DNA from 3 places in the Aurantimonas sp. E1-2-R+4 genome. Region 3 is predicted to be linked to each of the others. Evidence: predicted binding sites of a transcription regulator. Region 3 holds the regulator's gene; each other region holds the start of a gene.
What was found. The regulator LexA, encoded in region 3, represses DNA repair genes until DNA is damaged. The targets are predictions, from matches to a motif close to TGTTCNNNNTGTGTTCNG.
Positions count from the first base shown of each region.

Region 1: the regulator LexA is predicted to act here: its motif matches at 2,766-2,783, upstream of VQ045_RS05190 (PA0069 family radical SAM protein).
Region 2: the regulator LexA is predicted to act here: its motif matches at 6,654-6,671, upstream of VQ045_RS02190 (ImuA family protein).

Region 1 is NZ_JAZHLK010000007.1:27,032-34,863, forward strand. It holds gene VQ045_RS05175 (F0F1 ATP synthase subunit B) at 1-131, shown strand, start outside; gene VQ045_RS05180 (F0F1 ATP synthase subunit B) at 142-621, shown strand; gene VQ045_RS05185 (ribonuclease HII) at 725-1,435, opposite strand; gene VQ045_RS05190 (PA0069 family radical SAM protein) at 1,551-2,708, opposite strand; gene VQ045_RS05195 (glycosyl transferase family 2) at 2,848-3,360, shown strand; gene moaB (molybdenum cofactor biosynthesis protein B) at 3,364-3,912, opposite strand; gene VQ045_RS05205 (4-(cytidine 5'-diphospho)-2-C-methyl-D-erythritol kinase) at 3,909-4,817, opposite strand; gene VQ045_RS05210 (tetratricopeptide repeat protein) at 4,835-6,679, opposite strand; gene VQ045_RS05215 (polyprenyl synthetase family protein) at 6,880-7,815, opposite strand.
Region 2 is NZ_JAZHLK010000003.1:8,784-16,615, reverse strand. It holds gene coxB (cytochrome c oxidase subunit II) at 1-430, opposite strand, end outside; gene VQ045_RS02200 (error-prone DNA polymerase) at 565-3,999, opposite strand; gene VQ045_RS02195 (DNA polymerase Y family protein) at 3,996-5,471, opposite strand; gene VQ045_RS02190 (ImuA family protein) at 5,620-6,597, opposite strand; gene VQ045_RS02185 (YeeE/YedE family protein) at 6,837-7,832, opposite strand, start outside.
Region 3 is NZ_JAZHLK010000056.1:69-7,900, reverse strand. It holds gene secG (preprotein translocase subunit SecG) at 1-97, opposite strand, end outside; gene tpiA (triose-phosphate isomerase) at 194-952, opposite strand; gene VQ045_RS18570 (peptidyl-prolyl cis-trans isomerase) at 1,166-3,055, shown strand; gene trpD (anthranilate phosphoribosyltransferase) at 3,052-4,083, shown strand; gene trpC (indole-3-glycerol phosphate synthase TrpC) at 4,080-4,895, shown strand; gene moaC (cyclic pyranopterin monophosphate synthase MoaC) at 4,892-5,389, shown strand; gene VQ045_RS18550 (molybdopterin molybdotransferase MoeA) at 5,386-6,624, shown strand; gene lexA (transcriptional repressor LexA) at 6,668-7,399, shown strand; tRNA gene VQ045_RS18540 (tRNA-Ser) at 7,661-7,750, shown strand.

The sequences.
Region 1 (7,832 bases), on a different contig from region 3:
TCAAGACCGAGGCGATGAAGGATGTCGGCGTGATCGCCGAGGACACCGCCGAGACCATCCTGCGCGAAGTCGCACAGCTCGAGGTCTCGCGTGATGAGATCGCTGGCGCCTTGACGGCCATTCGGAGCTGAGGAGACGACGATGGACAATTCATTCTGGGCCTTCGTCGCCCTCGTCATCTTTCTGGCGCTGGTCTGGTATCTGAAGGCGCCGACCAAGGTCGGAAAGTCGCTCGACGACCGGGCGGCGCGGATCCGCAACGAGATCGAGGAGGCGCGCGAGCTGAAGGAGGAGGCCAAGCAGCAGTTGGCCGAATATCAGCGTCGTCGCCAGGAAGCCGAGCAGGAAGCCAAGGACATCGTCGCCGCCGCCAAGCGGGAAGCGACGCTGTTGCTCGATGACGCGAATCGCAAGAACGAGGAATATGTCGCCCGTCGCACGGCCATGGCGGAGACCAAGATCGCCCAGGCCGAAGGCGACGCCGTGGCCGAGGTGCGGGCATCGGCCGTCAATCTCGCCGTCGCCGCGGCCGCCAAGGTTCTGGCGGACCGCAATTCGGGTAGCGAGGCTGGCCGTTTCATCGACGAATCGATCGGCGAAGTTCGCAAGCATCTGAACTGACCGCTGCCGCGACACCCGCGGCGCGCGGAAAGACTTTGACGAAGGGGTCGCCATTGGCGGCCCTTTTTCGTTCCGGATGGTCCTCCACGACCGGACGAACGCTCTATTCGGCGGCGTCCAGAAGATCGGCGCGCAACGGCCGGAAGCTCATCCGGTGGAGTGGGGTCGGACCCAACCGGGCGATCGCCGCGAGATGCTCGGGCGTGCCATAGCCCATGTGGCGGGAGAAGCCGTAGCCGTCGAAGGCGCCGCAGACGCGGCACATGATTCGGTCGCGAGTGACCTTCGCGACGATCGAGGCGGCCGCGATCGACAGCGACAGCGCGTCACCGGAAATCACTGCGGTGCCCGGACAGCGCAACAGCGGCGGTATGTCGCGGCCGTCGACGAGAACATGGCAGGCCGTCTGAGGCAGCGCGTGCAGCGCGCGCCGCATGGCGATCAGCGTCGCGCCGCGGATGTTGAAGCGGTCGATCTCCGCCGCGCTCGCCGAAGCGATGCCGACATGGGCCGATGCGAGAATTTCGGCGAACAGCCACTCGCGCTTGGCAGCATCCAGTTTCTTGGAGTCGTTGAGGCCGTCCGGCAGCCGGCGCAGGTCGAGCACGACAGCCGCTGCGACCACGGGACCCGCCAGCGGACCACGGCCCGCCTCGTCGATGCCGGCGATGTGCCGCAAGCCGCGTGCGATCAACCCCGCTTCCCGGACATAGTCGGGACCGGCCCGTCTCGCGACCTTGCGGCGCGCGGCGGGCATGGAAGGAACCGGAGAATCGGAGGAACGGCGAGCCATGATGCGGCAAGACTCGCGCATTCTCCGATTCTCCACAAGTCTCGCCGCCTCCCGGGGGAAGAACCGGCGAGTGCGCCGGACCGCGAGGGGCTGGCGGCCAGACGATCGAGCGGGGAAAAGTCTCCCCGGGGTGGGATCAGAGCAGCGCCAGTTGGACGCCGGCCCCCTTCGGCGGCGTGAACCGGTCGCATCTGAGTTCGGTGCGCGTTTCGTTGAGACCCAACCGCCGGGCCGTCATTTCGAAGCGTCGCCGAATCTGGAATGCATAGGGTCCGGTGCCGCGCATCCGCTTGTTCCACTCGGCGTCGTAGTCCTTGCCGTCACGCATCGAACGCAGCAGCGCCAAGACGTGCCGGTAGCGATTGGGGTAATGGCGCAGCAGCCATTCCTTGAATAGCGGCGAGACTTCGAGCGGCAGGCGCAAGAGCACGTAGCCGACCTCGCGTGCGCCGGCCGTGCTGGCCGATTCGAGCACACGTTCGATTTCCGAATCGGTCAGGCCGGGAATGATCGGCGCCATCATCACCATCGTCGGAATGCCGGCCTCGCTGAGCGTCTTGACCGCCTCGAGCCGCTTTGCCGGGGTCGCCGCGCGCGGCTCCATCGCTCTGGCAAGTGTCCGGTCGAGGGTGGTCACCGACAGGGCGACCTTCGCCAATCCCTTCGCCGCCATGCGTTGGAGAATGTCGATGTCGCGCAGGACGAGGGCGGACTTGGTGACGATCCCGACGGGATGGTTGGCGGCTTCCAGCACTTCGAGAATTTCGCGCATGATCCGCCAGGTCTTCTCGACCGGCTGATAGGGGTCGGTATTGGTGCCGATGGCGATGGATTTCACCTCGTAGCCTGGCTTGGAAAGCTCTCTTTCCAGAAGCTCGGCGGCATTCGGCTTGGCAAACAGCCTGGATTCGAAGTCCAGCCCGGCGGAGAGCCCCATATAGGCGTGGGTCGGCCGCGCGAAACAATAGACGCAGCCGTGCTCGCAACCCCGATACGGATTCACCGAACGGTCGAACGAGATGTCGGGCGAACTGTTGCGGGTGATGATCGTCTTGGGTTTTTCGACCTGGACGTCGGTCTTGAACGCCGGAAGTTCGTCGAGACTGTTCCACCCGTCGTCGACGGCGCTGCGCGCGAAGGGCTCGTAACGGCCGCTCGGATTGATCCCCGCGCCACGCCCGCGCCGCCGCTCGAAGCCGATCCGCAGACCCGATTCGGCGACGATGTGATTGGCGATATCTATGCCGTCAGGGGCGGCGAAAGCCGCGCGATCGGCGCTCTTGATGTCCTGCATGGTCGGAACCTTCCGGCTCGCTCGTTCGATGTATGAATAGAGTCCTAATTCGGAAATGAGAACAATACAAGAACAAAAAAGTTCCACCGCTGGTTTTTGGGGGCAGGCTCGGCTAAGCGGGGATATGCTCAGCGTGTTGATGGACTGCGGACCGGACGACAGACAGCTTGCGGCGAGTCTCGCCACGCTCATCCCGGGCGCGGTCGAGGGCGTCGTTCGCGAGGTCGTGCTGGTCGATCGGGGAATGGGGCCTGCGGCGCGCAAGGTCGCCGATCACGCCGGCTGCCGGGTGGTCGCGGAGGAGGAGTTCCGCGTGGCGATCGAGACGGCCAAGGGGGATTGGCTGCTGCTGATGGAGCCCGGCGCCCGGCTGATGCCAGGATGGATCGGCGCCGTAACGGACCACGGCGAGGATGTGGCGCGCGGAACGGCGAAGATCGCGACGGCGCGTTTTCGCCGAGCGCGGATGGACCGGCCGAGCTTCCTGCAGCGATTCCGGCAGATTCGCACCGCGCTCGCCGAGGGCTTCCTTGTGCAAAAGCCGCAGGCGATCGGCCTCTCCAGGCTCGCCTTCAATCTGGAGGAGGTCGCCAAGGGCGTGGCGGTCGAGCGTCTGGCGGTGGAGATCAGGCCAGCGCTCAAGACAAAATAGCTCTCAGGCGTTGCCGCCGCCGCCACGGCGCAGATGTTCGTCGAGTCGGGGCATGATCTCGACGAAGTTGCATGGCTTGTGCCGGTAGTCGAGCTGCGCCTTGAGAATATGGTCCCATCCGTCGCGACAGGCGCCCGGCGAGCCGGGCAGGGCGAAGACGAAGGTGGCGGCGACGACTCCGCCAGTGGCGCGGGATTGGATCGTCGAGACGCCGATCTTGTCGTAGGAAATCCGGTGGAAGACGGCGGAAAAGCCGTCCATGCGCTTTTCGAACAGCGGCTCCAGAGCCTCCGGCGTGACGTCGCGGCCGGTGAACCCCGTGCCGCCGGTGGTGATGACGACGTCGACGTCGTCGCGTTCGCACCAAGCGGTGACGACGTTGCGGATTTCCTCGATCTCGTCGCGGACGATCTTGCGGTCGGCGAGGCGATGACCGGCCTCTTCAAGCCGGGCGACGAGAACGGAGCCGGACTTGTCGTCGTCGATGGACCGCGTATCGGACACGGTCAGGACCGCGATCGACAGAGGAATGAAGGGTTTGTCCGTGCTCATGTCTCGCGCAAATCCTTATATCGGTTCGGTCCCGACACCCACCAGCCGGGACAGGTCGATTCGATCCGGCTTCGCGCCCGTCGCATGTGTCCCGCGTCCTCGAAGAGGCCGAAGACCGTGGCGCCGGAGCCGGACATGCGGGCGAAGCGGGCACCTTCGGCAATAAGCCGTTCGCGCACGGCGTCGATCGTCGGGACCATGTCCACCGCCGTCGGCTCCAGATCGTTGCGGGTCTGCGAAAGCCATGTGGCGAGTGCCGCAATATCGGGGAATCCGCCCGGCGGCAACGGGGGCAAGGCCGGGTTGTCGCAACGTGGCAGCTTCGCGAACACCGCGGCGGTCGACACCGGCTCGCGCGGGTTGACCATGAGCAGGGGCAGGGGAGGAAGAACCGCCAGCGGCGACACGGTTTCGCCGATCCCGGTAACCAGCGCGGCCCGCCCGTCGAGGCACATCGGCACATCGGCGCCGAGCGCGATCGATTCGTGGGTAAGGCGTCGCGCCGCATCGGGCACGCGATCCGCGATAATCCGAAGAAGCGCCGCCGCATCCGCCGATCCGCCGCCGATGCCGGCAGCGACCGGAAGTCGCTTGTCGAGGTGGATCGCGAGCGGCGGCAGCGCCAAATCCCGTTCGGCTAGCAATGTTCTGGCGAAACTGGCGGCGCGCAGCAGAATGTTGTCGGCGCCGACCGGCACGTCGACGGCGAAGGGGCCGCCGACCTCCAGTCGATCTAGCGCATCTGGAGATGGCGCGACCGTGATGCTGTCGCCGGTATCGGCGGCGAAAACGACCAGGCTTTCCAGGCAGTGGTAGCCGTCGGCGCGGCGGCCGACGACATGCAGGGCCAGGTTGATCTTCGCCGGGGCCAGCAGCTGGGTCGGCGGTATGGCGAGAGGAGGCAAGAACCCGCCGCCCGGGCTCAATCGGCCTTAGTGTCGGAGCCGGGCGCCTTGATCGGACCGCCAGAAGAACTGTTGCGGGCCGCCCGCTCGACGTCCGTTGCCGCACCGTCGGCGGGTGCCTTCGCTTTCACGTCCGCCGGATCGAGGCCCCGGGCGAGCTTGGCGCGGATGGTTTTGGCGGCCGCCTGCTCCGGCTTCGGCTCGCCGACGAGGGCGCGCTCCCACTGGAACCTGGCCTCCCGCGCGCGGCCGACCCGCCAATAGGCGTCGCCGAGATGGTCGTTGATGGTCGGGTCCATCGGCGTGATCAGTACCGCGCGTTCGAGTTGCTCGACCGCCTCCTCGAAACTGCCGAGGCGGAAATAGGCCCAGCCGAGCGAATCGATGATGTAGCCGTCATTGGGGCGCAACTCGACGGCCTTCTTGATCATGTCGAGGCCCTCTTTCAGGTTCTCGTTCATGTCGACCCAGGAATAGCCGAGATAGTTCAGGACCTGCGGCTGGTTCGGCGAAAGTTCGAGCGCCGTCTTGAAGTCGGGCTCGGCCTTGTCCCACTGCTTGGTCCGTTCAAAGGCGATGCCGCGCTGGTAATAGAGGTTCCAGTTCGCCGTCTTTCCGGGTTCGGAAAGGGCGATCGCCTTGTTCAAGGCGTCGGCGGCCCCCTTGAATTCCTTGTCGGCGGCAAGCACGTCGGCGAGCGCGGTATGGGCCTTGATGTCGTCCGGATAGTCGCGCACGGCCCGCGTCAGATGGGCCTTGGCCTCGTCCTTGCGCTCGGCATACCAAAGATCGAGACCGATCTGCAGTTCGGCGGTGCGTCGATAGGCCGAGTTTTCCGGGATTTCCCGATAATAGGAAATCGCCAGATCCAGCCGTTCGGAGCGCTCGGCGATCCCGGCAAGGGCGGTCAGCAGCGCCGGATTGCGCGGGGCGACGGCGCGAGCCAACTGGAAATACAGGAGCGCGACCTGCTGGCCGTCGCCGCGATTGATCGCCTGCCCGAGAATGTAGAGCGTTTCGGCGGCGCCTTCCTGGACACCCGTAACGGCGGGCTCGATCGTCTCGCCCTTCTCGACGCGCTCCTTCAGAAGCAGCAGCGGGTCATAGGTCGGCACGAGTTTCAGCCCGGCCTCGATCGCCTGAAGCGCGGCATCGGTGTTGCGGGCGCGAGTCTCCAGCCGCGCCAGCGCTTCGGCGGCGGCGAGATAGGCGTCCGGCGAGGTTCGGGCCGATTCCTCGTCATCGACAACCTTGCGAAGCGCGATGCGGGCAACGTCCGGACGCCCGGCGACATCGGCGATGAGGCCCTTCTGGTAATCGTTGAAGATCGCGAACCAAGGCGCCCCCGTGAGCGTGTCGAGTCGCGACAATGCCGCGTCGGTCCGCCCGGCGCCAAGCTCGGACCAGGCGATCAACTGGCCGATCAGGAGGGCATCGAGATCGCTCGGCTTGGGCAGATCGAATTCGGTGATGGCGGCATCGAAATTGCCCTTGCTCAGGGCATCGATACCCAGCGCGATGCGCGCGACCTTGCTGGCCTCCGGCGCGTCGCGCAGCTTCGCGGCCATGTCGACGCCGTCCTTGAAGCGCCCGTCGGCGATAAAGGCGAACATTGCGTCCTGCTGCAACAGGTCGGAGGTCGGGTCCATCGACAGGGCTTGCGCGAAGAAATCGGTGGCGGCCTCGAGATCGCCGTCGCGTTGCGCCGATTTGGCGGCGAGATAGGCGCCCGAAAGCGACTGGGCCTGGGCCAAGGCCGGTTTCGCCGTCGCTCCATCGCCGGCGGCTCGCGCGGCGGGAGCCGCCGTGGCGGCGAAGAGGGCGGTTGCTGTCAGCAATGTCAGAAAGCGCGATGTCTGCACGTAAAATCCTCTTTCCGGGCCACGCCGACCGGTGATGAAGCGCGGCGACTTCTTGCCGAAATCCTGGCTGACCTTAGTCCAGCGGCTTACCGAGGTGAAGCCGCGACGGTCGCGAATGCAGGGTCAATACGGTGTTGCACCGAGAGATTGTCGGGATTGCGGCCCGCGCGACGGCGGTGGGCAATGGCGGCTCGCCCGTGTCAATTGACACGGTCGATGCAGAACGCGACAACGCCGAGAAGCGCCTCGCGGCTTGGCGAGGCTGGCAGCGAGGTCGCGGCTTCGTGTGCCGCCTCGCCGTAGAGCCGGGCCCGGGCAATCGTCGCTTCCAGTGCGCCATGCGCGCGAATCAGCCCCTTGGCCTGCCGAAGCGCCTCGTCGTCGTTGCGACCGCCCTCCATGGCGTCGCGCCAAAAGGCCCGCTCCGTCTCGTCACCCGCCTGGTAGGCGAGAATCACCGGCAGGGTGATCTTGCCTTCGCGAAAATCGTCGCCGGTGTTCTTGCCGAGATCGGTGGCGGATCCATCGTAGTCGAGCACATCGTCGACCAGCTGGAAGGCGAGGCCGAGGTTGCGTCCATAGCGGCGCATCGCCTCGCGCTCGGCCATGCCGGCCCCCGCAACGACCGGGCCGACCTCCGCCGCGGCGGAGAACAGCGCCGCGGTCTTGGCGTCGACGACCGCGAGATAGTCGGCCTCGCTCGTCGTCATGTGTTTGGCCGCCGAAAGCTGCCAGACCTCGCCCTCGGCGATGACAGCCGACGCCGTGGACAAAATGTCGAGCGCGGCGAGCGAGCCGACCTCGACCATCATCTTGAAGGCCTGGCCGAGCAGGAAATCGCCGACGAGAACGCTGGCCTGATTGCCCCAGATCGTACGGGCGGTCTTCTTGCCCCGCCTGAGATCGCTTTCGTCGACGACATCGTCATGGAGCAGCGTCGCCGTGTGCATGAACTCGACGCTCGCGGCGAGTTTCACATGCGCGTCGCCGTCATAGCCATGCGCCAGCGCCGACGCGATCGTCAGCATCGGCCGCAGCCGCTTGCCGCCAGAGGAGATCAGGTGCTCGGCGATCTCTGGAATCAGCTCGACATTCGAGCCGGCCATCGAAAGGATCAACTCGTTGACGCGGGTCATGTCGGACGCCGTGACCG
Region 2 (7,832 bases), on a different contig from region 3:
CGCCGGAGACCGCGATCTTTGGCCCGTCCGCTTCGCGCCGAAGTTCCGGCATCATGGTGAGGCCCCAACTCAAGAGGGCGGCCAAGACGATGGTGGGGACGACGGCACCACCCCAGATGATCAGCCGGATTCCGGTCGCTTCGCTGTGAGCCGCGGGATTGACCCTGGTCGCGTAGACCGAGAGGCCGATGACGAGCAGCCAGATGACGACAGCCCCGGCGAGCATGACCCAGAACAGGGTCGCGACGTTGGCGGCTTCGGTTCCGGCGGCTTCGAATGTCGATTGCGGACCGGCACAGCCGGCGGTGAGGACCGGAATGAACCCTGGGGCGAGCGAACGCGCCCATCGGCGCGCCGGCAAGGTGCGGTTCGCGGCGGCAAGCTTTGCGATCCGTTGCGGTCGGCCTGTGGTCGGCCGCGATTCCGGCATGGGTCCCCCTGTCGTTCGGCGTCGCGGAACATTTCGACGGCGTCAGCGCGAAGATAGCAAGGTCGTCGGATTCGGCCAGAGCCTGATTGGTGAACCGGCGATCGATCGCGCGCCTAAGGGGCATCGCGGTTCGCTCATTGAAAATTCCGCCCCTTCGGCAGCACCTGTCGCACGGACCGATCGGCAAGGCCTGGACGATGCGCCGGGTCGGGTGTCGCGAGCATGGAGCGGTGGCGGGCAAGCAGTCTTGCCTGACCGCGCTGTTCGTCGACCGGTCGGCGGATTTCGTCGGCCCGGGCCAGCGCGGCCCCGAGCGAGGCGACGACCTCGGAGTTTTCGTCCATTTCGGCCTCGCCGACCGCGGGGACGTCGCCGCTGGCGATCAGCAGCGGCGTCAGATCTTCGATGTCGTCGGCGACGACATGGATCACCCCCCGGTCGGACTGCATTCGTCCCGTCACCTTGACGAAGCGCGCGCCGAGGACGACCGGACGTAAGCGCTCGAAGATTTTCGGCCAGACGATGATGTTGGCGATGCCGGTCTCGTCCTCGATGGTCATGAAGATCACGCCCTTGGCCGAGCCCGGCCGTTGGCGGATGAGGACGAGCCCCGCGACCGCGACGCAGCTGCCCGAACGCAGCGTTGCCAGCGTCTCGTTGGCCAGCACGCGTCTCCGTTCCAGCGCGGCGCGCACGAAGGAGACCGGATGCGCCTTCAGGGAGAGCGACAGGAAGCGGTAGTCGTTGAACACCTCCTCGCCGACCGGCATCGGCGGAAGATGCGCGTCGGGTTCGTCCTGCAGATCCTTGGCTGAAGCGCGCTCGAACAGCGGCAGGCGCTCGGCCGCGCCGTTCGGATCGAGCGCCCGGCAGGCCCACAGCGCGTCGCGGCGGCTGAGGCCCAGTGAGCCGAAGGCGTCGGCGTCGGCCAGCCGTTCGATCGTCGCGCGTTTCAGCCCCGAACGCAGCCACAGATCGCGGATCGAATCGTAGCCCGGCCCGCGCGCCGCGACCAGCACCGCCATCTCCTCTGCGCCGAGTCCCTTGACCTGGCGAAAGCCGAGACGGACGGCGTGACGGGTCCGGATGGCCTCCCGCATCTCCAAATGCCGGGCCTTCATGCCGCCGGGATCGAAGCGGGCCGCCTCCAGCGTCTGGTCGAAGGCGGAATGATTGACGTCGACCGGCCGGATGTCGACGCCGTGCTCTCTGGCGTCGCGGACGATCTGCGCCGGGGCATAGAAGCCCATCGGCTGGGCGTTCAAAAGCGCGGCGGCGAAGACGTCGGGATAATGGCATTTCAGCCAGCAGGAGGCATAGACGAGCAGCGCGAAGGAGGCGGCGTGGCTTTCGGGAAAGCCGTATTCGCCAAAACCCTCGATCTGCTTGAAGCAGCGTTCGGCGAAGTCGCGCTCATAGCCGCGCGCGACCATCCCCTCGACCAGCTTCTTCTGGAAGGTGTGGATGGTGCCAACCCGGCGAAACGTCGCCATGGCGCGGCGCAGCTTGTCCGCCTCGTTCGGCGTGAAGCCGGCGGCGACGATGGCGATCCGCATCGCCTGTTCCTGGAACAGCGGTACGCCGAGGGTGCGGCCGAGCACCTCGCGCAGCTCCTCCTTCGGATAGCTGACCGGCTCGATGCCCATCTTGCGCCTGAGATAGGGGTGGACCATGTCGCCCTGGATCGGGCCGGGCCGCACGATCGCCACCTCGATGACGAGATCGTAGAAGCATTCGGGCCTGAGCTTCGGCAGCATCGACATCTGCGCCCGGCTTTCGATCTGGAAGACGCCGAGCGTGTCGGCCCGCTGGGCCATCCGGTAGGTCGGCGCGTCGTCCGCCGCCAACGACAGATCGGCGAGGCTGAGCGTCACGCCGTAATGGCTTTCAAGCAGATCGAAGCCGCGGCGCAGGCACGACAGCATGCCGAGGGCGAGAATGTCGATCTTCAGGATGCCGAGTGCGTCGAGATCGTCCTTGTCCCATTCGACGATGGTGCGCCCGTCCATGCCGGTGTTGAGGATCGGCACGACTTCGTCGATGCGGCCCCTGGTGATGACGAAGCCGCCGACATGCTGGGACAGATGCCGGGGAAAGCCGGCGAGCTCGGTGGCGAAGTGGAGGACATTCGTCGTGGTCGGATCCTCGGCCGTCAAACCGGCCGCCGCGGCTTCGCGCTCCCCGAGATCGGAGGAATGGTAGCCCCAGACCGATCCGGACAGCGCCGAGACCGCGTCTTCCGACAGGCCGAAGGCCTTACCGACCTCGCGGGCGGCCGAACGGGCGCGATAGGTGATGACAGTGGCGGCGATGGCGGCGTTGTCCCGGCCGTAATGATCGTAGATGTACTGAATCACCTCCTCGCGGCGCTCGTGCTCGAAGTCGATGTCGATGTCGGGCGGCTCGCGCCGATCCGACGAGATGAACCGTTCGAACAACAATCCGGCGCGTTCTGGCGAGACCTCGGTGATGCCGATGCAGAAGCACACCACCGAATTGGCCGCCGAGCCGCGTCCCTGGCACAAAATGCCTTGGGAGCGGGCGAATTCGACGATGTGGTGGACGGTGAGGAAATACGGCTCGTATTTCAGCTCCCCGATGATCTGAAGCTCATAGTCGATCTGCCGGGTGACGCTCGCCGGAACGCCCTCGGGATAGCGCCATTTGGCGCCGTCATGGGCGAGAAAGCGCAGTTCTTCCGCCGGGGTGCGGGCCAGCTTGAGGGCTTCGTCCGGATATTTGTAGCGAAGGCTCTTCAGGTCGAAATCGAGTTCGGCGAAGAAGCCATTGGCGGTCTCGACGGCTCCCGGATAGGCGCGAAACAGCCGGGCGATCTCGTCCGGGGCCTTCAAATGCCGTTCGGCGTTGCGCGACAAAAGGCGCCCGGCCTCGGCCAGCGGCACATGCTCGCGGATCGCGGTCATTACGTCCTGCAGCCGCCTTCGACCCGGCGCATGGTGGAAGACGTGGTTGGTCGCCATCAGCGGCGTGCCGCGTTGCTCCGCAAGGCGGGCGGCGCGGGCGAAGCGGCGCTGGTCGAGCCCGTCATGGGCCAGCGCGGCGGCAAGCCGCACGGCGCCTGGAAAGGCCGAGGCGAGCGCCTGGAGGGCGCGGGCGAGGCGGGCTTCGGCGAGGTCCGCTCCGGCTTTCTCGTCATGGCCGAGTTCCGCCGGAGCCAGGGCAGCGAGATTGAGGCCGTCACCCCATTCGAGCAAGTCGGACAGATGCAGGACGCAATCGCCCTTGCGGGTTCGCAGGTTGCCGAGGCTGAGCAAGCGGCAGAGCCGGCCCCAGCCGGCGCGATCGCGCGGATAGGCCAGAATGTCGGGAGTGTCGTCGGAAAAGACCAGCCGGGCGCCGGGTGCGTAGGCAAGGCCGGCTTCTCGCGCCGCCTGATGGGCGCGCACCACCCCGGCGACGGTGTTGCGGTCGGCAAGGCCGATGCCGCTGAGGCCGAGCCGGTAGGCGGTGACGACCAGTTCCTCCGGCTGCGAGGCGCCGCGCAGGAAAGAGAAGCAGCTGGCGACGCCGAGTTCGGCGAATGCGGGCGGGGCCGGCGCGGGTGTCATGCGAAGATTCCGTGCAGATACCAGGCCGGACGCGGGGCCGGCCGCTGCCATTCGGGATCGACCGCCGGGTCGGCCCAGCCGGCTCGAAACAGCCAGAAGCGGCGGCCGTCGGCATCCTCGATCCGGTAATAGTCGCGCGCGGCCTCGCCCGCGTCCCGCCACCATTCGACGCCGATGCGCTCCGGCCCCTCGGCCCGGCGCACGATGTGCAGCGCCCGGCGCCAGCGAAATTGCAGCGGCGCGCCGTCCGGCACCTCGAAGCTTGCCTCGATGGGCTCCGGCAGGGCGAGCAAACGGACCGGCCGGGGCGCGCCAGCTGGCGCAGGGCTCTGCCGGGCCGCGAGGGGGCCGACATTGCCGGCGCCCACCGGTCGCCAGCACTCGGCCCGCTCCGGCCAGTGGCTGTCGGCGGCTTCGATCCGCAGGACGCTGGCCTCGCCCAGGCGGGCGCCGAGCCGGTCGATGAGGCCGCCGAAAGCGTCGACGGCCGCGTCGGCGCCGGACAGATCCGTCTGCACGTCCGGCATCGGCGCGGCTTCGAACACCGCCAGCTTGACGAGATCGTAGCCGTAGCCGGCGTCGAACTCTTCGCCGAGGCCCTTCATGCGCTCGCGAAACAGGCGTTGCACATGGCCCGGCTCGCGTACCGGCCGCGAGGCGCCGACGGCGAGCCGGTTGACCTGTCCGTCGACGCGAAACAGCGACAGTTCGAGCCGCCGGGCGCCGACGCCGCGGCGCGCCAGATCGTCCCGCAACCGTTCGGCGAGGAGGAAAAGGACGCGCTCGACATCCTCGATCCGGCTGATCGGCTCGAACAGCCGGCGCTCGGCGGCAAGCTCGGGGATCGGCCGGCGGGGTCTGATCGGCCGAAAGACCCGGCCAGCCGCTTCATCGAGGCGGGTCAAAAGATCCTCGCCGAAGCGCCGGGCCAATCCAGCGCGCGGCAGCGACAACAGCGACCCGACCGTTTTGAGACCGAGCCGCCGCAGCATGGCGGTCAGCGTCGCATCGAGCCGCAGCGCGGCGACGGGCAGCGGTGCGATCGCAGCCTGTTCCGCGCCCGCCGCAATAATGCTGGTGGCGCCGGGGCCGACCAGGGCAAGCGCCGTGCCGGCATGGCTGGCAATCGCGGCCGACGCCGCGAACCCTTGCTGGAACAGGCGGGCGAGGAGGTTGTCCATCAGCGCTTTTTCGCCGCCGAACAGATGGGCGCAGCCGGAAATGTCGAGGAAAAGGCCATGCGGCGGGTCGAGGGCGACGAGGGGCGTGTAGCGGTCGCACCAGTCGGCAAGGGCTGTCAGCAACCGCGCGTCGGCCGGCGGATCGGCGAGGATGATCGCTAGGCCGGGAAACCGCGCCCGCGCTTCGGCCAGTCCGACCCCCGGGGATACCCCGCCGGCCTCCGCCCGCTCGCAGACAGCAGCGATCCGGTTGGCGTTGGCGACCGTCTCGTACAGCGCCAGCGGCGCCATCGGCGTGTCGCCGGCCGCCCCTTCCGAGGTGACTTCGGCGAGGCCGCGTGTCTCGTAGCGCGCGCGGTTCGGCGGCCGCAGGACGGTATCGAGCCGGCCCCGATCGATCCCGGTTTTGCCCGGAACCGAGGGTAAATGCGCGCTATCCTCACGACGCGCGCTGGAGCGCCACGAGCGACCCAGCGTCTCGCGCCGGATCCGGTCGGTCGACAGGCGCGGCAGCGAGAGGGCGAGGAAGCGCGGTTGCACGCTCTGGGCGAAGCGGGTCGAAACGTCGCTCATGGGGGTTCCACTCCAGACTGAAATGCCGCGGCCGGCCATCGCGGGATTTTTCGACCGTGACGGCGAACACCGGATGGCCGATGAGCTTTTGATGATTGGCGAGGTCGGGAACGAAAGCCGCCGGCGATGGCCGCACGCGCAGCCTGAGCGGCGCCGCCGTCGCCTCGGCGCGGGCGCTCTGGCGCAAGAGCAGGAACGGCAGGCCGGCCTCACGCGCGCGAAAATGCAGTCGCCGCGTGCCGTCGAGGCCGAGCCGCGCCGGATTGCCGCGCACTTCCAGGATTGCCATCGTCAGCGCCGACGAGGCGGCGGCCTCCTCGCCGGCCCAGGCCGCGTCTTCCAGCCGGCGGGTTCGCACTATGCAAAGTGCGCTCGGATCGAGGCCGAAGCCGGCAAGGCCGGGCCAATAGGGCAGGCCGGCTTCCGAAAAGGCCAGGCTGTCGCCGATCCACAAAAGCGGCTTGTCCGGCCGGGCGCCGAAGCGGATGGCCAGGGCAAGCGCAAAGCCGGCCAGCGTTCCGCCGTCGCGGGTTTCGTCGAGATGGATTTCGGTCAGGCCGGCGGCCGGAAAGCCGCCGCCGAGCGCCGCGTCGGCCGTCGCGCAGCCGAGGGAATGCAGTTTGAGCGCGCTGCGGCGTGCCGGCTTGGTGGCCTTCGCCGTCGCCGTTTCGTCCGCTGGCTCCAGGCGGGCGACCGGCTGGCCCTCGATTCGGGCGATCTGTTCGCGTAACCGGGCAAGGGCCGAATTCCTAGAACCGGCCGCCGTCGCGTCATTCGCCGCGGACCGCGTCCGCGCCGAGGGGATGTCCGCCAGCCGGGCCGGCCAAGCATCGCTGACAGCCATAGGATCTCCTTCGGCCGCAAGGGTTTGCGGCCGTCTAGCCTCTGGATAAGAGGTTTTGTTCGTGATATGTTCCTATAGATTCCAGAGGGTGATGGGAGAGTCAAGCGGAGTCGTCTGCGTGATTATTTTCCTTGTCGCCGACTACGAAAACGCCGCGGCATGATGCCGTGGCGCTTCAGGAAGCCGGTGGAGGGGATGGGCTCAATCGTGGGACCTGTCGTCGCGAGCTTTAAGATTCGTCAGGCCGTCTTGGCCACGCCGGGGCGCTCGTCGACGAAGAAGAACCGCCGCAAGCGCACGCCGAGCATCGACCCGAGATAGGCGGCGGCAAGCCAGAGCCAACCGTGCAGGCTGCCCGAGGCGATGCCGCCGAAATAGGCCCCGATGTTGCAGCCGAAGGCGATCCGGGCGCCGTAGCCCAGTAGCAGCCCGCCGATCACCGCGGCCAGGACCGAACGGCGCGGAATGGCGAAGTTCGGCGCCAAGCGCCCGGCGAGCGCGGAGGCTAGCAGGGCGCCGAGAATGATGCCGAAATTCATCACCGAAGTGACGTCGGAGAAGACGCTGGAAGACAGCGCGGTGGCATTGCCGGGCTGCTGCCAATAGGCCCAGGCCGTCGGATCGATACCGAAGAGCTGCGCGCCCTTCGCTCCCCAAAGGGCGAATGCCGAGGTGATGCCCCAGGGCCGGCCGGCCAGCGCCAAGGTGACGAAATTGAGAAGGGCGAGCAGAACCGCGCCGGCTATCAGGGGCCAGGGGCCACGGGCGAAGCGCGACAAGCCGGTATGCGGACTGTGTTCGGCGCGCTCCAGGGTGCCGTGACGGCGCCTTTCCACCAGAACCGTGACGAGGGCGATCGCGGCGAACAAGGCGAAGGACAGGACGATCGCGACCGGTGCGCCGAAGACCGTCACGATCGAGACGGGTGCAAAGGCCGGCAATGCCGTCCACCAGTCGAAATGGACTGTCGCCAGCACCGAGCCGACGATGAAAAAGAACAGGGTGATCAGCATTCGGGCATTGCCGCCGCCGGCAGTGTAAAGCGTACCGGAGGCGCAGCCGCCGCCCAGCTGCATGCCGATGCCGAAGATGAAAGCGCCGACGAGCACAGACACGCCGATCGGCGACACGAAGCCGGCGACCGGTTGACCGAACAGGCTGCCAGCTGCCAGGGCCGGAAAGAACAGCGCGACGGCAACGGCAAGCATCACCATCTGGGCGCGAAGGCCACGGCC
Region 3 (7,832 bases):
CGATACCGAGGGCGCCGCCCTCGGATCGTTGCAACAGCACTACGATGACGAGCGCGATGACGATCATCAAGTGGATGACGATAAGAATGGTTTCCATTGGACTTTCGCAGCGCGTCGATTTTAGGAATTGCGCGCCTTCTACAGAAGCGCGGCCGGCTTTCCAACCGGTTTCGGTGTTTCACCGCCATTTTGATCAGGAAACGACGACGGCCTCGCATATCGCGATAAAGTCGGACGCCTTCAAGCTCGCGCCGCCGACAAGCGCCCCATCGACATTGTCGACAGCCAGAAGCTCGGCCGCGTTCGCAGGTTTGACAGATCCACCGTAAAGGATTCGCACAGCCGAGGCGACAGCTTCGCCAAAGCGATCCGACAGGGTCTTGCGAATGAAATCGTGAACCTGTTTCACGTCGGCGACCGTCGGCGTGCGTCCGGTTCCGATCGCCCAGACAGGCTCGTAGGCGACGACCGCGGTCTCGCCGGTCAATCCGTCCGGTAGAGAGCCGGCCAGTTGCGCCCCGAGGACCTCCAGCGTCTGGTCGGCCTCGCGTTCCGCCTCGGTCTCGCCCACGCAGATCACCGCGACCAGCCCCGCCTTCATGGCCGCTTCCGCTTTTGCGCGAACCAGCGCGTCCGATTCGCCGTGATCGGCGCGGCGTTCCGAATGACCGACGATGACGTAACGCGCCCCGATATCCTTCAGCATCGCGGCGGAGATGTCGCCGGTGTGGGCACCGCTTTCCGCCGGATGGCAGTCCTGCCCTCCGACCGCGACATTCTCACCCAGGACCCCGCGACTGGCGGACAGGATCGTCGCCGGCGGACAGATCAGCAGGTCGCGGCGGTCGGCGAGCCCGTGGCCGGCAGCGTCCGCGATGCTCTTCAGTTCCGTCAATGCCGACAACTGCCCGTTCATCTTCCAGTTACCCGCGATCAGTGGCCGTGGCTTCATGTCGACATTTACTCCCTGGAGCGGTGCGCGGAGGGCGCGGACCTGATGGCGCATACCTATCATCGTCGGTCGGCAATATGCGAGGGAGCCGAGAAATCAATCGTCCAGCCTGCTTGCGCCCGCCCCGCGCTGTTTCCTATTAAGGCCTGAGAACGATGGATGCCCTGCTTCGCTTCGCCGTCGCGAAGGTCGAGCGGGCGAAGGGAGACGACGATGCTCAATACACTGCGAGGCAGCATTTCCGGGTGGACCGCGAAAATCCTCCTTGCCCTGCTCGTCGTCAGCTTCGCCGCCTGGGGGATTGGCGACGTATTTCGCGGCGATACGGCGACGACGGTGCTGACAGCTGGCAAGACCGAGGTTTCGCTGGAGGATTACGCTCTGGCCTACAACCGAGCCCAAGCCCGTCTGACCCAGCAGATCGGCCGCCGTCCGACCGCGGAAGAGTCCCAATTGTTCGGCATCGACCAAGGCGTCCTCAGCCAGCTCGTCGCCGGCGCCATGCTCGACGAACAGGGTCGTCGCATCGGCCTTGGCCTGTCGGAGGAGCGTCTGGCGCGTCTGATCGCGGACGACCCCTCGTTTCAGGACGCCTCGGGAAATTTCTCGCGCAATGCGTTTCAGGCGGTCCTTTCCAACGCCCGTATCCGGGAGCGCGACTATATCCGCAGCCAGGAAGACGCCGCCATTCGCAGCCAGATCGTCGAGGCGATTTCGCAGGGCGGCAATACGCCCGTAACGTTCGAAACGGCGCTGGGCCTCTACAATGGCGAGCGCCGGACGGTCGATTATATCAGCATGTCCCCCTCGACGGTGCCACCGGTCGCCGATGCGTCGGACGACGTGCTGACGGCCTATTTCGAGGAGAACAAGGCGAAATACGCCGCGCCCGAATATCGCTCCCTCGCGTACGCCACGCTGACGCCGGAAGTGCTGAGTGATCCGGCGACGATCACCGACGAGCAGGTGAAGGCGGACTACGAGCAGAGCAAGGAGCGCTATACCACACCGGAGCGGCGCCAGGTCCAGCAGATCGTCTTCGCCGACAAGGCTGCCGCCGACACAGCCAAGGCCAAGCTGGACGGCGGTGCCAGCTTCGAAGAGGTCGCCAAGCAGGCCGGACGGACCGTCGAAGACACCGACCTCGGCTTGGTATCCAAATCTGAAATTCCCGACGCGAAGATCTCCGACGCGGCGTTTTCCCTGGGCGAAGGGGCGATATCAGACGTTGTGGCCGGCGCCTTCGGCCCGGCGATCCTGCGCGTTTCAAAAATCCAGCCGGTGGGTGTGAGTCCGCTCGACGAGGTCTCGGACGAGATTCGCAAGGCTCTGGCGCTCGTCGCGGCGAACGACACCGCCGCAAGCGCCTACAATGCCTTCGAGGATACGCGCGCCGGTGGCGCCAGCTTCGCCGAGGCGGCCAAGGCCGCGGGCATTGCGGCCGAAACCGTTCCGGCGGTCGACAGCCAGGGCAACGGTCCCGACGGCGCGCCGGTAGCGGAGCTTCCGGCGGCGAAGGAGCTTCTGGCCGGCGCCTTCGAGACCGAGCCGGGATTCGACAATGTGCCGATCAACTTCGAATCGAACAGCTATGTCTTCTACGACGTCGTCAGTATCGACCCGGCGCGCGACCGCACATTCGACGAGGCACGCGACCGCGTGCTCGCCGACTGGAAAAACGATGAGACCCAGCGACTCTTGAGCGAGCGAGCCAATATTTTGAAGGCCGAACTCGAGAGCGGCAAGAGCATGGACGAGGTGGCGACGGAAGCGGGCCTTAGCAAGCAGACGGCGGCGTCGATCACGCGGCAGTCCGGCGCGGCCGTTCTGGGTCAGGTCGGCGTCGCCGCGGCGTTCTCCGGCGGCGATGGAACGATCGCCACGGCGCGCGGCCGCGAGTCCGGCTCACAGGTCGTCCTGAAGGTTACCGAAATCGCTTCTCCCGCCGATCCGGCCGCGAACGTCGCGGCGGAGGAGCGCCAGCAGTTGAAGGGTATCTTCGAAAACGATCTCCTGCAGAGCTACGTGACACTCCTGCAAAACGACACGCCGCTCAGCGTCAGTCCGGCCGCCATCGAAAACGCCAAGGCGATCGTCCGGTGAGCCAAAGTCTGAAACCCTTCATCGCCAAGGTCGCGGATGGTCAGTCCCTGACGCGATCCGAGGCGGAGGCCGCCTTCGCGGTGATGATGTCCGGCGAAGCGACGCCCTCGCAGATCGGCGGCTTCCTGATGGCGCTCCGCGTGCGCGGCGAGACCGTCGACGAGATGGCGGGTGCCGTCTCGGTCATGCGCGCTAACATGTCGCGGGTCGCGGCGCCGCCGGACGCCATCGACATCGTCGGCACGGGCGGTGATCACGCCGGCACGCTGAACGTTTCGACATGCTCGGCCTTCGTCCTCGCCGGGTGCGGTCTCGTCGTCGCCAAGCACGGCAACCGGGCTCTGTCCTCGAAATCTGGGGCGGCGGACGTGCTGGCCGCGCTCGGGGTCGACGTCGACCTGAAGCCGGATGCGATCTCGCGGGTGCTCGCCGATGCCGGCCTCTGCTTCATGTTCGCTCCGACGCATCACGCCGCGATGCGCTTCGTCGGTCCCAGCCGGGTCGAGCTCGGCACCCGGACGATCTTCAACCTGCTCGGGCCGATGTCGAACCCGGCGGGCGTGAAGAAGCTGCTGGTCGGAGTGTTCTCGCCGCAATGGCTGCTGCCGCTGGCGGAGACGCTGCGCGAATTGGGCACCGAATCCGCCTGGGTCGTGCATGGTGACGGGCTCGACGAAATGACCGTTTCGGGGACGACTGCGGTCGCGGTGCTCGAGGGGAACGAAATTCGCACCTTCAGCGTCGAGCCGGAGGACGCCGGGTTGCGGCGTTCGCCCCTTGCCGGAATCAAGGGCGGCGATGCGGCGGCAAACGCCGCGGCGCTGACCGCAGTGCTCGGCGGCGCGAAAAACGCCTACCGCGACATCGTCTTGCTCAATAGTGCCGGCGCCCTGATGATGGCCGGCAAGGCTGAGGATATTCGCGGCGGCGTCGCAATGGCAGCCGATGCGATCGACAGCGGCCTGGCGCGTGCCGCCCTGGAGCGCCTGGCGGCAGCAACGCGCAAGTTCGGCGAGGCGTCCGCATGAGCGATATCCTGCAGCGGATCGAAGCCTACAAGCGCGAGGAGATCACCGCTGCCAAACAGCGCGTGCCGCTCGCCGATCTCGAAGCCTCGATCGATCCCTCGGATGCCCCGCGCGGCTTTACGAAAGCGATCCGGGCAAAGCACGCGGCGGGTGGCCTGGCACTCATTGCCGAGATGAAGAAGGCCAGTCCCTCGAAGGGCGTGATCCGCGAGGATTTCGATCCGCCTGCTCTCGCTGCGGCGTATGAGCGCGGGGGCGCGACATGCCTCAGCGTCCTCACCGATACGCCCTCGTTTCAGGGTGCGCCCGCCTATCTGACGGCGGCTCGTGCGGCGACCGCGCTGCCGGCGCTGCGCAAGGATTTCCTGTTCGACACCTATCAGGTGGCCGAAGCGCGCGCCTGGGGCGCGGACGCGATTCTGATCATCATGGCCGCCGTCGATGATGCACTGGCCCGCGATCTCGAAGCCGCTGCCGAACACTACGGCCTCGACATCCTGGTCGAGATCCATGACGAAGCCGAAGCCGAGCGTGCGCTGAAGCTCCGCACGCCGCTGATCGGCATCAACAATCGCAATCTGCGGACCTTCGAGACCAGCTTGGCCACGGCCGAGCGGCTGGCGGCCTTGGTACCGGACGACCGGATTCTCATCGGCGAGAGCGGCATTTTCACCCATGCCGACTGCCTGCGCCTCGCCGATCGGGGGATCCGCACCGTTCTCGTCGGGGAAAGCCTGATGCGCCAGTCTGATGTGGAGGCGGCGACGCGCGTGCTGCTTGGCGCCACCCGCCAACCGGGGGCCTCGTCATGAGCGACACCAAGCAATCCGGGCTCACCCATCTCGACGCCGCCGGCGCTGCCTCAATGGTCGATGTCGGCGACAAGGCCGACAGCGTTCGGGTCGCAGAAGCCGAGGGTTTCGTCGCCATGCAGCCGGCGACGCTGGACCTGATTCTTGCCGGCGAAGCCAAGAAGGGCGACGTGATCGGGATTGCGCGGATCGCCGGAATTATGGCGGCCAAGCGCACGCACGAGCTGATTCCGCTTTGCCATCCGCTGATGCTTGAGAAGATTGGCGTCGAGATAACGCCGGATGCGACCCTGCCTGGTCTGCGCGTCACGGCGCTGGCCAAGGTCAGCGGCAAGACGGGCGTGGAAATGGAGGCGCTCACGGCGGTCTCTGTGGCCTGTCTGACGATTTACGACATGGCCAAGGCCGTGGACCGCTCGATGCGCGTGTCCGGCATCCGGCTGCTGTCGAAGTCCGGCGGCCGTTCCGGCGACTTCACGGCGGCCGCGTCGTGAGTCTGCTTCCCGTCGAGGAAGCCTATCGACGATTGGTGGGGAGCGCGGTGCCGCTCACCCGCACCGAACAGTTGCCGTTGCTTCAAGCAGCTGGACGCGTTCTTGCCGAGGACGTCCTGGCCCGCCGCACCCAGCCGTCCTTCGATGCCTCGGCCATGGATGGCTACGCCGTCCGCGCTGAGGATGCGCAGTCGCCGTTCGAGGTCCTGCGGGTCGTCGGCGAATCCGCCGCCGGGCGCGCCTTCGACGGTCAGGTGGGACGCGGAGAAGCGGCGCGAATCTTCACCGGGGCGCCGGTGCCGCAAGGTGCTGATGCGATCCTGATCCAGGAAGACGCCCGCGTTGAAGACGACGGCACCGTGCGGCCGACGGTTTCGCTTGAACCCGGCCAATTCATCCGGGCAGCCGGTATCGATTTCGCTGCGGGCGAGACGTTGTTGACCCGCGGCGCCCTGCTCACGCCCGGCGCCATCGCGCTTGCGGCGAGCTGCGGCTACCCCGCGCTGACGGTGCTGGCGCGGCCGAAGGTGGCCATCCTCGCAACCGGCGACGAACTCGTGCTGCCCGGCGAGCCGCTCGGTCCCTCGCAGTTGGTCGCCTCCAACCCGTTCGGCGTCGCGGCGATGGTGGTAGCCGCCGGCGGCGATGCGATCGACTGCGGGATCGCCGGCGACGACGTCGCCACAATAGACGCGCGCCTGAGCGATTCCATCCGGGACCGGGCGGATGTCTTCGTCACGATCGGCGGGGCGTCGGTTGGCGATCACGATCTGGTCGGCAAGGTGTTCGCCAACCGCGGCGTCGGACTCGACTTCTGGAAGGTCGCGATGCGCCCCGGCAAGCCATTGATGGCGGGGCGGCTCGGCGATCTGACGATCGTCGGACTGCCGGGCAATCCGGCCTCCTCCATGGTCGCGGCGAGGTTGTTCCTGGTTCCATTGGTGCGCCGGTTGGCAGGCCTTCCCGATCGCCAGCTCTACCGGCATGGGCTGCTCGGTGCGCCGATGCCTGAAAATGGCCTGCGGACCGACTTCGTCCGGTCGCGGCTGGAGGTTCGAGAAGACGGCGTCATCCGGGTCATTCCGCTGCCCCTCCAGGATTCCTCCCTCCTGTCCACCTACGCGCAGGCCGACGCGCTGCTCGTGCGGGCTCCTTCGGCGGCTCCGGCCAGTGCGGGCGAGGCTTGCCGCTACGTTGTGCTCGACGAATGGAAGGGTCTTGCGGAACACAACTAGAACAGATAGGTTTGTTCAGGTTTTGTTTTAGGGAGTCGCCTCGATGCTGACACGCAAGCAGCACGACCTTTTGTCGTTCATTCACGAACGGCTGAGGGATAGCGGGGTGCCTCCCTCCTTCGACGAGATGAAGGACGCGCTGGAGCTTCGCTCAAAATCCGGCATTCATCGCCTGATTACCGCGCTTGAGGAGCGGGGCTTCATTCGGCGCCTGCCCAATCGCGCGCGAGCGCTGGAGATCCTCAAGCTGCCCGAAGCGATGCAGAAGGACCGCCCTGCCCCCGTCGGCCACGCCGGGTTTACGCCGAGCGTGATCGAAGGAAGCCGCGACGCGGCACGCAAGACGTCTGAGCCGATTTCCCGACGCGCGACGACGAGACCGCCTGAACCGGCCACAGTCTCGATTCCGGTCATGGGCCGGATCGCGGCGGGCGTTCCCATTTCGGCGATCCAGCACACCACCCATTCCCTCGCCGTGCCGCCGGATATGCTTGGCGGCGGCGAGCATTATGCGCTGGAAGTCAAGGGCGATTCGATGATCGAAGCCGGAATCCTCGACGGCGACACGGTGGTGATTCGCCGCGCCGACACAGCGACGCCCGGGGAGATCGTTGTCGCGCTGGTCGACGAGGAGGAAGCGACGCTGAAGCGGTTTCGCCGGCGCGGCAATACGATTGCGCTGGAGGCTGCCAATCCGGCTTATGAAACGCGGATCTTCGGCTCCGAGCGGGTCAAGGTTCAGGGCCGGCTGGTCGGGCTCATCCGCAAATACTGAAGGCCGGACCGACAGTTGGCAACCGATCCCGCGGAGCCAACTTTTCGACCTGTGCCAGCTGCTGCTTGAGCCGCGAACCAGGCCGCGCCGCGCAGAGCCTTGACGGCGCCGCGAAGGAAGCGCGTGTGGATCGTTCCCGGGTCGGGGCGAGGTTTCGCGGTGTCCGGTTTGAATGGCCGCAGGGTGCCTTTCGATCATGTTCACCGGGTTTTCTTCTTGCCTCCCTTGCACCGGGCCCGTCGCGCAGGTATCTGCGTCCTCGGAGAGGTGGCCGAGTGGTCGAAGGCGCTCCCCTGCTAAGGGAGTATACGGGAGACCGTATCGAGGGTTCGAATCCCTTCCTCTCTGCCACAATCCGCATAAGTCTTTGACGCGGATCGAGTATTTCAGCCATCGCCGTTGGTAGCCGTAGACCCTGGTACAGAAACCTGGT